2 regions of the Bacillus sp. EB V-12 genome follow, and region 2 is predicted to be linked to the other one. Evidence: riboswitches for the same ligand, from Rfam matches in the RefSeq annotation. Region 2 holds a riboswitch; the other holds the start of a gene.
What was found. Region 2 has a riboswitch for S-adenosylmethionine ahead of metI (cystathionine gamma-synthase/O-acetylhomoserine thiolyase). Riboswitches for the same ligand answer to the same signal wherever they lie in the genome.

Region 1: it holds a riboswitch for S-adenosylmethionine, as region 2 does, so the genes downstream of both, ACZDYH_RS21365 (bifunctional O-acetylhomoserine aminocarboxypropyltransferase/cysteine synthase) here and metI (cystathionine gamma-synthase/O-acetylhomoserine thiolyase) in region 2, are expected to answer to the same signal.

Annotation. Positions count from the first base shown of each region.
Region 1 is NZ_JBUXJL010000007.1:204,115-212,367, forward strand. It holds gene metA (homoserine O-acetyltransferase MetA) at 120-1,025, opposite strand; gene ACZDYH_RS21365 (bifunctional O-acetylhomoserine aminocarboxypropyltransferase/cysteine synthase) at 1,009-2,307, opposite strand; SAM riboswitch class I at 2,399-2,503, opposite strand; gene ACZDYH_RS21370 (chloride channel protein) at 2,825-4,054, shown strand; gene ACZDYH_RS21375 (YjjG family noncanonical pyrimidine nucleotidase) at 4,100-4,795, opposite strand; gene ACZDYH_RS21380 (transcriptional regulator YeiL) at 4,903-5,574, shown strand; gene ACZDYH_RS21385 (FMN-dependent NADH-azoreductase) at 5,637-6,263, opposite strand; gene ACZDYH_RS21390 (response regulator) at 6,455-7,102, opposite strand; gene ACZDYH_RS21395 (GAF domain-containing sensor histidine kinase) at 7,123-8,253, opposite strand, start outside.
Region 2 is NZ_JBUXJL010000001.1:402,851-411,103, reverse strand. It holds gene metH (methionine synthase) at 1-2,124, opposite strand, end outside; gene ACZDYH_RS02120 (bifunctional homocysteine S-methyltransferase/methylenetetrahydrofolate reductase) at 2,124-3,956, opposite strand; SAM riboswitch class I at 4,027-4,136, opposite strand; SAM riboswitch class I at 4,340-4,450, shown strand; gene metI (cystathionine gamma-synthase/O-acetylhomoserine thiolyase) at 4,545-5,657, shown strand; gene metC (cystathionine beta-lyase) at 5,654-6,817, shown strand; gene ACZDYH_RS02105 (cysteine hydrolase family protein) at 6,985-7,497, shown strand; gene ACZDYH_RS02100 (ArsR/SmtB family transcription factor) at 7,931-8,221, shown strand.

The DNA.
Region 1 (8,253 bases), on a different contig from region 2:
TTGTGTTTAGATGAAATTATATGAGTAAAAAATCTGAAAAACAATGTATTTTGAACATTCGGAAAAATAAAGGTTAATCTTTACAAGGAAAACGTTGCCACGTGTTACACAATCTTTCTTTACAATATATAAGGGGTTTCTTGATACACGTAATAATTCAACCAATTAGAAAACAATAAATTACCATGACTCCTCCACCTAACAAGCGGCTTTTCATCTGGATTATTATGTTTAAAATAGTTTTTTGGCACATCAATATTTAATCCCTTGTCACGATCTCGTTCGTATTCTTGTTTTAACGTCTCACAACTATATTCGCTATGTCCAAGGGCAAACACTTGCCTTCCTTCTGGCCCAATAACAAGGTGAACACCTGCTTCTTCAGAGTTTGCTAACAATGTTAATTCTTTCACTCCTCTAATATCATTCTCTCGTACTTCTGTATGACGAGAATGCGGAGCAAAAAACAATTCATCAAATCCTTGTAATAATTTCACATGTTGCTCGCAAACTTCATGTTCAAATACACCGAACACTTTTTCCTTAAGGGGATACTTTGGAACACCATAATGATAGTACAAGCCAGCCTGTGCCCCCCAGCAAATATGGAGCGTAGATGTTACATTCGTTTTTGAATACTCCATAATATGTTTAAGCTCTTCCCAATAATCTACCTCTTCAAAAGCAAGGGTCTCCACTGGCGCTCCTGTAATAATGAGCCCATCAAACTTTTCATTTTCAATATCACGAAACGTTTTATAAAAGCTTGTTAAATGTTCTTGCGTTACATTACGCGATAGATGTGATTCCATATGAAGCAAATGAACATCTAATTGTAACGGTGTGTTTCCAATTAAGCGAAGTAATTGCGCCTCTGTATCTTGTTTCGTTGGCATTAAATTTAATATAGCAATTTTTAAAGCACGTATATCTTGTGTTTCTGCCCGCTCCTTCGTCATTACAAAAATATTTTCTTTTTGCAACACTTTGCGAGCCGGTAAATCTTTATCAATTATGATCGGCATGTGTTTTGCCTCCAACTAGAGCTGCTTCCAAATCTGCAATAATATCAGAAACATCTTCTATACCAACCGATAAACGAATTAAATCAGATGTAACACCCGCTAAACGCTGATCTTCAGCATTTAATTGTCTATGCGTCGTACTAGCAGGATGTATAACGCAAGTTCGTGCATCAGCTACGTGCGTTACAAGAGTTGCTAGTTTTACATTTGCGATAAATTCTTTTGCTGCTTCTAATCCGCCTTTAATACCGAAAGTTAAAACACCACTAGCACCTTTTTTCAAGTACTGTTGTGCTAATGAGTAATTTTCATTACTATCTAAGCCTGGATAATTCACCCATTCAATACGTTCATGATTAGCAAGCCACTTAGCAACTGCAAGAGCATTTTCACTATGACGTTCCATTCGTAAATGCAATGTTTCTAAGCCAATATTGCTAATATATGCATTGAATGGGCTCATACAATTTCCATAATCTCTTAATAGCTGAACACGTGCTTTCACAATATACGCTGCTGCACCAAAGTTTTGAACGTAACTTACACCGTGATAACTTGGATCTGGTTCAACAAGTTCAGGATACTTTCCATTTGTCCAATCAAAGTTTCCACCGTCAATTACAATACCGCCTAAGGAGCTCGCATGCCCATCGATATACTTCGTCGTAGAATGAACAATAATATTTGCCCCATGTTCAAACGCCTGGCATAAATAAGGAGTTGCTAATGTATTATCAACGATAAAAGGTACCTCTAATTCTTTAGCGGCTGCTGAAAATTCTTTAAAATTTAAAACATTCATCGCTGGATTTCCTAACGATTCTGCATAGATAAGTTTCGTCTTGTCATTAGCAAGCGCCGTGATTTCATCTGCCGTTAAATTTGGATTAAAGAACGTAACATCAATGCCAAGCTTACGTAAACTCACCCCAAATAAATTAAACGTTCCCCCGTAAACAGTTGAAGAGCAAAGTAAATGGTCTCCACTACTACAAATATTTAAAACTGCGAGCATAATAGCTGCTTGCCCAGAAGCCGTTGCAACAGCTCCTACACCGCCTTCTAAATCTGATAACTTCTGCTCAAATGCTGCTAGAGTAGGGTTTCCAATACGTGTATAAATATATCCTTCTGCCTCTAAGTTAAATAGAGCTGCTAAATCATCCGAAGTATCGTATTTATACGTTGTGCTTTGATAAAGTGGTAAAACACGTGGTTCACCATTCTTTGGCGTATAGCCACCTTGCACACAAATTGTTCCTTTTCCCCATGATTCTCCCATCTCTCATTCTCCTTTTTTTATACAAAATAAAAAACTGCCCCTTTCCTGAAAACAAGAAAGGAGCAGTTTGAAAACACGCTCTAAAGGCTCTTTCTTATCTCTCAGGATTACTACCTGCAGGATTTGGCACAATTCCGTTATACGGCTGTTGCCAAGGTTTCATCGGGCCTGTCCCTCCACCTTTTCTTGATAAGACTATGCAATTACCGTTGATTTTATAGCAATAATTTCCTAATGTCAAACAGTTTTTCTGAATGTTCTAAAATAAATGTTAACAGTTTCATATAAAGCAACAAAAGAAATATATTCTAGTCTATTTCAAAAAAGACCTTTAAAAACCTCAAATCAGTCTATAAAATTAAATAAGTAATTTAACCTATAAATTCAAATTCCCCAAAAGTTAGCCTATATGTTGAATAGGCCATCTTCTCAAAAAGATACTATATATATTCAATCCATTTTTCACTAGTATATTTCACTTTTTTCCCTACTAAGATTTACATAACGGAGGTATAACATGACAAATAAAAAAGATATGCAGTACATACTTGCTCTATATGGCATTCTTCTAGGATCTATAGTAGGAGCTACAGTCTGGTTATTTTTAGTCACAATAAATATTGGAATCCACTTTATTTGGGGATACTTGCCTGAAGTTCTCTCTTTTCCCTCTTATTACACCCTTTGCGTAACAATAATTGGCGGGGTCCTTGTTGGTCTATCACAAAAACATTTCGGTACATACCCACGCCTTATGCCTGAAGTAATGGCTGAATATAAAAAAACTGGTCGAATCGAATATCGCTTTGTCCATCGGGCTACTTTAACAGCGATTATTGTTTTAATTTTCGGTGCTAGTCTTGGTCCAGAAGCCGCACTAGTTGGAATTATAGGCGGACTGTGCACATGGGTAGGGGATCGCTTTAAATTTGCCTTAAAGGGTATGAATGAGCTAACCGAGATCGGAATTGGCGCTACTTTAAGTGTCATTTTTAACGCACCATTATTCGGTTATTTAGCACCAAATGAAAATGAGGGGGAACAAATTGCTGCTTTTTCTAAAGGAAAAAAAGCGATTGTATACTTAGCTACTACTTTCGCAGGTTTTTCTGTTTATTTACTACTGAGTAAACTTGATAATCGTGGATCCTTTATTGTTGATTTCGGGGAAGGTGCACTTTCTTTCAATGAATGGATTGCATTTCTTCCACTTGCTAGTATCGGCGCTATAGTTGGTTTCTTTTATTTCAAGTTAGAATTCACATTAGAAAAGTTCATTCACCCTTTTAGAGAATACAAGCTGACACTCGGAATTATCGGTGGCATTTTATTAGGAATTGCAGGAACTTTTCTTCCGTACACATTATTTTCAGGGGAACATCAATTAAAAGAGTTAGTTGTTGAATGGAGCCATTTATCTTTTTGGATACTACTTCTTTCAGGGATTTTAAAGTTGTGTATTACTGCCGTTTGTTTGAACACAGGGTGGCGGGGTGGACATATATTCCCAATTATATTTTCCGGATCAAGTATTGGATACGCTATAGCATCTATTCTTCCTATAGATCCAGTAGCATCCGTTGCTATCGTAACGACAGCAATTTCGAGCTATGCGTTACGAAAGCCAATAGCTATTACATTGCTATTACTTATGTTTTTCCCGCTTAATTTACTATTGCCAATGCTTGGTGCAGCTGCTATCGGGAATGCCTTTCCACTCCCAAAACATAACGAAAATACAAATTAACAAAAATAGACAGTGTAGACGAAAGCTCCACTGTCTATTTTTTTATTACACATGCTGCTTTAATAACGCTTCTAACTCCTCAAAATTATGCACTTCATATGTCGGTATAATCCCACTATCATTTAACTTCCTTTCTGGATTAAACCAACAAGTATCAATTCCCGCTACATATCCACCTTTAATATCCGCGCTTAATGAATCCCCAATAATCAGCCCTTCTTCAGGTGCAAAGTTAGGAATCCGTTCAAAAACATAATCAAAATACTCTTTCATCGGCTTTTGAAAACCTGTATCTTCCGAAACAAAAACATCTTTAAACAATGAATGTAACCCTGCATTACGCAAACGTTTATCTTGCGTCTTAGAAACACCATTTGTCACTATATACAACTCATACTCCCCTTGAATTTGATTTATAAATTCAAATGCACCTTGCATGAGTTGATTTCCTTCTTCTAAGTAGTTACGATAATTATTTTCGAATAATATTCCATTTACTTCTTCTCCATACTCTTTAAACAACAGAGAGAATCGTGTATTTACAACTTCATTGCGTGATAGTTCACCTTTTTCAAAAGCATCCCAAAGACCTTTATTTATTTTTTTATAACGAGCCTCTATCTCATCTGTTAAAGGGATTCCCTTCTCTTCAAAAAGTACCCGTAAAGCCACTTTTTCAGCCTTTTGGAAGTCTAGTAATGTATCATCTACATCAAATAACAATGTTTTATATTTTTTCATAAATTCATCACACTCTCTTTTCTACAAAAACAAATTTACATAAATCGTATCATTCCTTCTTGTAAAGATAATAGGAGATATCTCATACTATACATAGGGGTGAAAATATGAAAATCAGCAAAAATGAGGAAGAAATTTATCAATACATGCGAATCCATCAATTCCATACCCTATTTTCATTTCATGTCTTGCCATATGTAGAGCTGCATTCTTTTCAAACGAAAGAGATGATATGTAGTGAAGGAAATGCTCTTCCTTATCTCTATTACTTAATTTCTGGGAGAGCTAAAATATATATGAGTCATAAAAACGGGAAGGTTTCATTAATTAATTTTATTCAAGCACCATCTTTTATCGGAGAATTAGGATTAATAGGAGTAGAACATATTACTAAGTCCGTTGAAGTACTAGAAGATTGTGTGTGTTTGGCACTTCCTCTTAAAGATTGTCAGCAACTTTTATTACAAGATGCAACGTTTTTACAGCACTTATGTAAATTTATTGGAGAAAAGACAATTACTCGCACTGAAAATTACGCAAAAAACTATAGTTATCCTTTTGAAAATCGATTAGCTGCTTTTATTTTATTAACAGAGCAAAATAATTGTTATATAGAAAAGCATACTGAGGCCTCGGAATATTTAAATATCAGCTACCGTCATCTTTTATATGTATTAAATCAGTTTTGCCAACAAAATTATTTAAGAAAAGAAGGCCGAACATATTATATACAAGATCGAAATACATTAGAAAAGCTTGCTGATGAACTAAAAATATAAAAAAGCAGAATTAACGTTTACATGTTAATTCTGCTTTTTTCGAGTGACGATTATAATTTTAATTAAAATTTACTTGCTACTTTAGCTGCTTCTTCAAGACCTGCAGCGATGATTTCTTCTGCTTTATCTGGGAATTGGTTATGCCCTTCAATAACTACTGTTTCCATGTTTGTTGCGCCGAAGAAGCCCATCATACTTGCTACATATTTAACAGCCATTTCTACCTCAGCTGCTGGACCTTCTGAATATACGCCGCCTCTTGCATTTAATAATGCAATCTTCTTATCTCCAATTAGGCCAACTGGACCCTCTGGCGTATATTTAAACGTTTTACCAGCACGGTTTAAATAATCAATATATGTGTGCAATACTGCTGGAATCGTTAAGTTCCATAATGGGAAGCCGAAAACAACTTTATCAGCTTCTAGGAATTGATTTAAATACTTATCAGCAACTGCTACTGCTTTTGCTTCTTCTTCTGTTAAATCAAATCCTTTACCTACCTTGAATGTACCATTGATCATGTCTACGCCTACGTATGGTAATTCTTCTTTATATAAATCAAGTTCTACTACTGTATCATTTGGGTGTGCTTCTTTATAGTTTACTAAAAATGCCTCATATAATTTTACACTAACTGCTTGTTCCGCTGGACGGTTATTTGCTTTAACGAATAAAACTGTTGCCATTATTTATTCCTCCTAGTACTCACTCTTATGTTGTTATATGCTTTCAAAAAAGGTATCCCTTGTAATTGTTGTTTTGTTGCTTACAAACATATTTTATCTTTATATAAAGACAATTTCGTCCTCACATAGACGTATTTTTCCATAAAAAAAGTCCACCTTCTAAAGGCGAACTTGGTCTTACGACTTTCGTCTTATACAATTCCATTTTTAACTGCATATAATGCCGCTTGCGTACGATCAGATAAATTCAACTTACTCAAAATGCTACTTACATGCGCCTTAACCGTCTTTTCTGTAATAACTAAAACAGATGCAATTTCCTTATTGCTCATCCCTTTCGCTAATAGCTGCAATACTTCATTTTCTCTCGCTGTTAGCACATCCACTTGAATAGAAGGTTCTTCTTCCTTTTCTTCTACAGGTAATGTTTGAGAGAGAAGAGCATTTGCTATATCCGGATGTAATTGAATATTACCTTTATATGCGCTTCGAATAGCCTCAACAAGCTGATCTGGTTCTACATCTTTTAAAATATACCCACTTGCTCCAGCCCTTAATGCAGGTAACACATGCGCCTGATCAGAAAAGCTAGTTAATACAATTACTTTCACATTTGGATACTCTTTTTTTATATATGCCGTCGCCTCAACACCATCCATTTCAGGCATATATAAATCCATTAATATAACATCGGGATTTGTTTCTCCTACTTTCACTAACGCTTCTTTCCCATTATTCGCTTCTCCAACTAACTCTAAATCTTCCTGTGTACTTAAGAAAAATGCTAATCCTTTTAAAACGACTGTATGATCATCAACTAACAATACTTTTATTTTCACAAACTTCCCTCATTTTCACATCATAATGGTACATTTACTTTTACGCTCGTTCGTTTATTACTACTTACAATTTTAATTGTTCCACCAACTAATTCTACTCTTTCACGCATCGTAGTCATACCTAGTGATTTCTTTTCTTTTATATTCTTTTCCACAAAGCCCTTTCCTTGATCAACTATTTCTAATGATACATTTTTCTCATTCACTGTAAAATAAATCGTCGCTTCTTTTACACCTGCATGCTTACTTACATTGTTCAGTGCTTCTTGGCCTATGCGCCACAAAGCTTCTTCTACTACACGAGGTAAATCACGAACACCCGTAACTTGCTCCCTAATTTTCAGTCCCAAATTTTCACCGTACTGCTTTAGAGCTGGCAATAATCCTTTTTCTAATCCTGCCGGACGAAGCTGCCAAATTAATGTCCTCATTTCTTTCAAAGCTCCTTGCGCAAGTTCACGCATCTCATGCAAAGATTGATCTACCTTTTCATTTTTACCTTTTAAAACTGCCTCGGCGCCTTTTGTCATGAAGGTTAATGAAAATAATTTTTGCGAAACAGAATCATGTAAATCTCTTGCTAACCGATTTCTTTCTTCCATTCGTACAAGTTCACGGCGCTGCTCGTTTAACCTCAAATTCTCTATTATTAACGAAACATGGTTCGATAATGCTTGAATTACATCTATTGTATTAGCATCAAACTCTCCATTATTCAAACTAACACATAAAACACCAAATATATGGTTTTGAATATGTATTGGTGTAGCAATAACAGCTCGATTTAGATGTACATTATGTCCTATTTGATGTTTTATTAGAACTGGTTCATCTTGTTCTAACGCCTTCTTGGCCGCCTCTTTTACATCCTCTTGTAACTCTTCCTGAACGTAAGACGCTCGCAGAGATAATTCTTTTTCCTCCCTAATAAAAAGCGCTACTTGATTCCATTGAAATACTTCACCTACGTGATTTACCACCTTTTCAGGTAGTACATTAAACTTATGAATCATTTTTAAATCTTGAATGAAACGCTCTAATTTCACATAATAATGTGCTCTTCTCTTTTCATTTTCATATAATTTTGTTCGCTTTAAAGCCGTACCAATTTGGAAGGCAACCGATTGGAGTAATACTAATTCTTCTTCTGA
Region 2 (8,253 bases):
TACTTTCCCTTTTTTCGCACTATCACTAGATTCCATATGTGGCTCTAAATAGCTTACAGCGGCTTTCATACTTTCGGCACTTTGCAATACTTCAGCAACAATAAGTTCATTATTATTAAATAGTCGTCCTACCTCGTCCATCCCTGTCATAAGCGGACCGTTAATAATATCAAGAGGTTTTCTTCCTTCTTCAAGTGCAAGACTTAAATCCTCGTGTAATCCTTGTTTCGTACCTTCTACAATATAATTTGCTAGTCTTTCATCAAGCGTTAACGTTTCTTGCACAACGACATCTTTCTTTTTAGCAACTCGGTAAAATTTTGTAAATTCTTCTAACGTCTCTTTCGTCGTTTCAAACAGTAATGCATCTGCAAGGCGTTTTTCTTCCTCTGGAATCGACGCATAGCGTTCTAATTTTTCCGTATTCACAATCGCGTAATCTAATCCTGCTTTCGTAGCATGGTATAAAAAAACTGAATTTAATACTTCACGTCCAGCCGGTGGTAAACCAAATGATATGTTACTTACACCTAAAATCGTTAAACACTCTGGTAACGCTTCTTTAATAAGGCGAATTCCTTCTATAGTCGCTGCCGCTGAGCCAATATATTCTTCATCACCTGTCCCTACTGGAAACACAAGTGCATCAAAAATAATATCTGACGGGCGTATCCCATACTTCTTTGTAAGTAATTCATAGCTTCTTTTCGCAATTTCTATCTTTCGTTCCGCACTAACCGCCATACCGTCTTCATCAATTGTTCCTACAACTATAGCGGCACCATACTTCTGAAGAAGCGGTGTCACTTTTTTAAATCGTTCTTCTCCATCTTCTAAATTAATTGAATTAATAACAGCTTTTCCTTGAATATAAGTAAGAGCTCGCTCCATCACATTTTCATCTGTTGAATCAATCATAATCGGTACTTTTAAAACTTTCGTAACTTCTGCTAAGAAGTTTTCCATATCTTCTATTTCATCGCGATCAGGATCTGCCATACAAATGTCAATAATATGAGCATTTTTCTTCACTTGCGCTCTTGCCACTTCAGCAGCCTCTTCAAATTTCCCTTCTGCTACTAAGCGTTTAAATTTACGTGACCCAATAACATTCGTTCTTTCACCTACAAATAACGGTCTCATAGACTCATCATATTGCAGTGCTTCTAATCCACTAATTCCATGTCCTTCTCTCTCATGATGGTCACGAGGCCTAAGAGATGCTAGCGCGGATTTCATTGCTTTTATATGTTCTGGTGTCGTGCCACAACAACCACCAATAATATTAACCCATCCTTCTTCAGCAAATCGCTTCACCTTTTCAGCAAGAGAAGATGGAGATTCATGGTAATGTCCATCTTCATCAGGAAGACCTGCATTTGGATAACAAGAAATGTAACACTCCGATAAATCAGATAGTGAACGAATATGGTCCCTCATAAACTCCGGACCAGTCGCACAGTTTAACCCAACAGATAATGGTTTCATATGTTCTACTGATAAATAAAAAGCTTCAATTGTTTGCCCAGCCAGAGTCGTTCCCATTGGCTCAATCGTTCCTGAAATCATAATAGGAACCGTTTTTTTCAGTTCTTCAAAAGCGGCTTGAATTCCAATATAAGCTGCTTTCACGTTACGCATATCTTGACTCGTCTCAACGAGTAATACATCAACTGCTCCTTTTAATAATCCTCGTGCCTGCCTTGTATAAGCCTCAATCAATTCTTCAAAAGTCACACCACCTGTAACACTAATTGCTTTCGTTGTTGGTCCCATCGCTCCCGCAACATATACTTCCTTCCCGCTTTCTTTAACAGCTTGCTTCGCCAAAAGTGCTGCCTTTTCATTTAGTTCTTCATCTAAATGAGACAGATCATAATCACTTAGTACAATATTCGTTGCCCCAAATGTATTTGTTTCAATAATATCCGCTCCAGCTTCAATATAAGCTTTATGAATCTTTAAAATAACGTCTGGTCTTGTTTCCACTAAATATTCATTACAGCCCTCGTACTCTTCTCCTCCGAAATCTTCAGCAGTTAAATCCTCTTGCTGAATCATTGTCCCCATTGCACCATCTAATATTAAAATGCTATTTTTTAATTTTTCTTCTATACACTTCATCAATTAATACCTTCTTTCACTTCTTGCTTTTCTCTTACATATTTAACAAGATGTTCTGTAATTTCATACTTTAAAAATGGTGTAATAAGATAAATACCATTAAAATATTTCATCGCTGCGTCGACCAATTCTTGTGAAATGCGGATCCCTTCCTCAATTGCTGCCTCTTTCGTTTCATGTCCATCCATTCTCTCTCTTATTTCTTCAGGAAGAGTAATACCCGGCACCTCAAAATGAAGAAAATCTGCATTCCGCTTACTTACTAACGGCATAATTCCAATAAAAATAGGTTGTTCCAAATGCTTTGTCGCTTCATACACTTCTTCAATTAACTTGATATCGTAAATTGGCTGAGTTAAAAAATACTCCGCTCCAGCATCTATTTTTCGTTCCATTCGCTTAACCGCTGCTTTTAAGTGCCTCACGTGAGGATTAAATGCGCCGCCTACAGAAAACCTTGTCGCCGGTCCAATTGATTTCCCTAAAATTGAACGTCCATCGTTCATTTCTTTAATCATTTTAATAAGCTCAATAGAGGATAAATCATATACAGAAGTGGCACCGGGAAAATCACCAACGCGCGCTGGATCACCAGTTAAAGCTAACACTTCTTCCATCCCTAACGCCGATAAACCTAACAAATGAGATTGTAGTCCAATGACGTTATGATCTCTACACGTTAAATGCGTCAATACTGGGATATCATGCTTCGTTAATAACGCACCCATCGCCATATTAGAAACACGAGGCGATGCTAATGAATTATCTGCTAGAGTAATAGCATCTGCTCCCGCTCTTTTTAACGCTCTTGCTCCTTCAAAAAAACGCTGTGTATCTAACGTTTTCGGTGGATCTAATTCCACTACAACTGTCGTTTGTTTTTTCGCTTTCTCTGCTAGAGTGACGTGAGCCTTCGAACGTTTCTCATGCGTATGAACGACTTTCGGCCTTTGAATCGTGTCTTTTTCTATTACAGGGGTAATATTCGCAACAGCGCGCTTCATACTTTGAATATGTTCTGGAGTCGTACCACAACAACCACCCAATAAACGAATACCTTGCTCAATAAATCTCGGTGTCATCGCTTCAAAATAAGCTGGGCTTCCCTCATATACGTAACGTCCATCCACATAATTCGGGAGGCCTGCATTTGGGTATGCTGATAAATAGCCATTTTGAGGAATCGATATCATTTTGAAAGCTTCCGTCATATGAAGCGGCCCTAGTTGACAATTCAATCCAACAACATTTGCACCGTAATCTATAAGTTGCTTTAATATTTCATTGACATCATTTCCATTTTGAGTCGTACCTGCTTCATGTAACGCTAATTGCGCAACAATTGGAATATTCGTTTGCTTACGCAATACTTTAACGGCATGAAGTAATTCAAATTCATCGTAAAAAGTTTCTAATAGTAATCCATCAACCTGTTCTTCTAGTAAAGCCCCTGCCTGTTCAAGTAACATAAACTCTCTTTCCATATCAGTCGTTGTAACAGCTCCGATATGTTTCATACCACCAATTGTTCCTAAAATTGCATTTTTATCTGTCACAGATGCTTTCGCCAGTTTTACTGCCGCTCTATTAATTTCTGTAACTTGATTTTCTAAACCATACATACGTAATTTCGCCTCATTTGCTCCATACGTATTCGTTTGAATTACATCTGCTCCAGCAGCTACATATTGTTTATGAATCGATATAATTAAGTCTGGATCAGATACATTCAATTCTTCAAAGCTACTTTGCAAACCATGTGAATGCAATAACGTCCCAACCGCACCATCACCTATTACAATTCCTTTTGATAATAAATCTAGTAATTTCACGACTCTCCCTCATTTCTATCAATATAAAAACCCCCTCTTCACTTTGAAGAGGGGGACATAATCGTTCCTCCTCTTATTATGCAAAACATTCGTTTTGCAGGTATTAGCACCGTTTCAAACATTTCGTTTGAAGGTTGCCGGGTTTCACAGGGCCTTTCCCTCCACCGCTCTCAATAAGAGTTGTCTTTATTATTTTATTTATGTAGCTAAAAGGAAATGCGTTCCCCTTTTAACAATGTTTGTTAATTTTTTAATAAATTTAGCATGCACAAAAGTAAAAGTCAATGACACTTGCGGAAAAATAAAAATTATTTAAAATAAAGTTGCAATTCAGTTATATTTTATTGTAAAGTTAAAAACATAATAAAAATTTCATACGAACATTCTTATCTAGAGAGGTAGAGGGACTGGCCCTGTGACGCCTCAGCAACCATTAACATTTTGTTAATAAGGTGCTAATTCCAGCAAATTGTGAAAGATTTGACAGATGAGAAGAAGACTCTATTCAAACCGAAAGCCTTCTTCTTAGAAGGCTTTTTTTATTTTATATTCACTTAATGTTTCAATTTAAAAAGGAGGAATTTTCACATGTCAACAATCGAAACAAAACTAGCACAAATCGGAAATCGCAGTGAAACTACAACTGGAACGGTTAATCCACCAGTTTATTTCTCAACCGCTTATCGTCACGAAGGAATTGGTAAATCTACTGGCTTTGACTATTCACGAACTGGCAATCCAACTCGCGGTCTTTTAGAACAGGCGATTGCAGACTTAGAATATGGCGAACAAGGTTATGCCTGTAGTTCAGGGATGGCGGCTGTTCTCCTCGTCCTTTCTCTATTCCGCTCTGGAGACGAACTTATTGTATCTGAAGATTTATACGGGGGAACGTATCGATTATTTTCTGAGCATGAAAAAAAGTGGAATGTTCGATGTAGATACGTAAATACACAGTCTATTAAACAAATTGAGCAAGCTATCACAACTGAAACGAAGGCTATTTTCATAGAAACTCCAACTAATCCATTAATGCAAGTTACTGATATTGCTGCTGTCGCAACTGTAGCGAAAAGGAACGGACTACTTCTTATTGTAGACAACACTTTCTACACACCTTATATACAGCAACCATTAACAGAAGGTGCTGACATTGTACTTCATAGCGCAACGAAATATTTAGGGGGACATAACGATGTACTAAGCGGGCTTGTCGTTGCAAAAGGAAAGGAACTTTGCGAGGAAATCGCTCATTATCATAATGCATCAGGTGCAGTTTTAAGCCCATTTGACTCATGGTTATTAATTCGCGGTATGAAAACGTTAGCGCTTCGCATGAGGCAACATGAAGAAAATGCGAAAGCAGTTGTTGCGTATTTAAATGATGAGGACGGGGTGACAGATGTATTTTATCCAGGAAGAGGTGGCATGATCTCATTCCGCCTTAAAGATGAAGCTTGGATTAATCCATTCTTACAATCTTTATCCTTAATTACATTTGCCGAAAGTCTTGGTGGTGTAGAAAGTTTAATGACTTATCCAGCAACGCAAACACATGCTGATATTCCTGAAGAAATTAGAACAGCAAACGGCGTATGCAATCGTCTTCTTCGATTCTCAGTTGGCATTGAAAATAGTAACGATTTAATTCAAGACTTAAAGCAAGCCATTAAACTCGTAAAAGAAGGTGTAAGAATATGAGCTATTCTATAGATACACTCTTACTACACAACCAATATAAACACGACTCGCAAACAGGCGCTGTGAACGTTCCTATTTATAATACATCAACTTTTCACCAGTTTGATGTAGATACGTTCGGAAAATATGACTATAGCAGGTCAGGAAATCCAACTCGTGAAGCTCTTGAAGATATCATTGCTTTATTAGAAGGCGGAACAAAAGGATTCGCCTTTGCATCAGGCATTGCAGCGATTTCCACTGCATTCCTCCTTCTTTCACAAGGTGATCACGTACTCATTTCAGAAGATGTGTACGGAGGCACTTACCGAGTGATAACTGAGGTACTCTCCCGTTACGGTGTTTCACATACATTTGTTGATATGACCAATTTAGAAGAAATAAAACAAAACATTAAACCAGATACAAAGCTCTTTTATGTAGAAACACCTTCTAACCCACTTTTAAAAGTGACAGATATTCGCGAGGTTTCTAAACTCGCAAAATCTATTGGCGCTCTTACTTTTGTTGATAATACATTTTTGACACCACTATTCCAAAAACCACTTGAACTTGGAGCTGATGTCGTTCTTCATAGTGCTACAAAATTTATTGCTGGTCATAGTGATGTTACTGCCGGATTAGCAGTAGTAAAAGATTCAGAACTCGCTCAAAAGCTTGGATTTTTACAAAATGCATTCGGTGCTATTTTAGGACCTCAAGATTGTTCTCTCGTACTTCGCGGTCTAAAAACATTGCATGTACGCCTCGAACATTCAGCTAAAAATGCCAATAAAATCGCACATTATTTACAAAAGCACTCTAAAGTAAAAAATGTCTATTATCCGGGATTACAAACTCATCTCGGATTTGATATTCAACAATCTCAAGCAACATCAGCTGGAGCGGTCTTATCGTTTACTTTGCAGTCAGAAGATGCACTCCGCAAATTTTTATCAAAAGTAAAATTACCTGTTTTTGCAGTTAGTTTAGGAGCTGTAGAGTCAATTCTTTCTTATCCAGCAAAAATGTCACATGCAGCACTGTCGCAAGAAGCTCGTGATAAAAGAGGAATCTCTAATTCATTACTTCGGTTATCAGTCGGTCTTGAAAATGTTAACGATTTAATATCCGATTTTGAAAATGCCCTTTCTTATGTAGAAGAACCTGTAAATGCATAGAGAAAAAGAAGATATGAGATTAGGTTTTCATATCTTCTTTTTATGCGGTTTAGTTATATTCATTTGAATTTCTTCTTTTCTTATAGTCCATAAAAAATAAAAGTATATCATCTATTTCTAAATAATGGATTAATTGATATATTAAGAAATAAAAAGGGGTGAAAATAATGGATACTTGTGCAGATATTTTAATCGTTATCGATTTACAAAATGGCGTATGTTATAGCGAGGAGCATTTATTTGATTTACAGAACTTACTAACAAAAGTAAATAAAAGAATTTCTTCATATAGAAAATTAAATAAACCAATCCTTTTTGTTCAACATTGTGATGATGATTTAGTACCCGAGAAAGAACTTTGGGCTATTCATACCGATCTAGATGTTCAAGAACAAGATTTTTTTGTAAGAAAAACACATGCAAATTCATTTTATAAAACAAACTTAAAAGAAATTTTAGATCAATTATCTGTAAATCGCATTGAATTTTGTGGCGCCCAAACAGAGTACTGTATGGATGCAACGATTAAGTTTGCCCACGGACTAGGATACGAAAACTTTATGGGACAGAAAACAACCTCTACGTTGAATAATCCTTTTATGTCCGCAAAAGAGACAATTGATTTTTATGAGAACATATGGAATCACAGATTTTTAACGTTGCTAAAAGATGAATTTTAGAATAAATGACTAATGACTTGATCATCCTAAGATTTATCAGCCCTAATCAAATATTTCATTATCACCATAAAGAAGCGAATGACATTCAGCTTCTTTTCTTTTAACCTGTTTTATATTCTATATATATCATTATAATTCCTTTGTCATATTATTTTAAAAATTTCGTATATTCATTTGAAAGAATAAGAAAATCATGATAAAATTGTGTTACAAATATATCTATATCTTTCAATTTTTAAAACGCATCGAAATTTTCACCCAAAAATGTCATTTTACAAAAACATGCTAATTTACCTATTTTATTTACATCCGGGTCTCTTTTCTTACAATTTCTTTACTTTAGGACTTTTTTTCTGCAACAACTATTTTCTTTTCTTTAAATTTTTGGTATGTATAGTATGGTATAATAGCTCACACGGAGGTGGAAAAGAACATGTTAGAAACCTTTCAAAAAGAATTAGAACTATATGAAAGTAATGCAGAATTATTAAAAGTGCTAGCTCATCCTGTTCGTTTATGTATCGTAAAAGGATTAATCGAGCGCGGTCCAAGCAACGTTTCTACAATGTATACTGGCTTAAACATGCCACAATCTACAATTTCACAGCATTTAGCAAAATTAAAAAGCGCTAAAATCGTTTCTAGTGAAAGAAAAGGATTGGAAATTTATTACAAAGTAGAGAATGAAACAATCATTCAACTCGTTCGTGTATTATTAGGTTAGGGACTAATAATCGCAGAAAAAGAACGTATTCT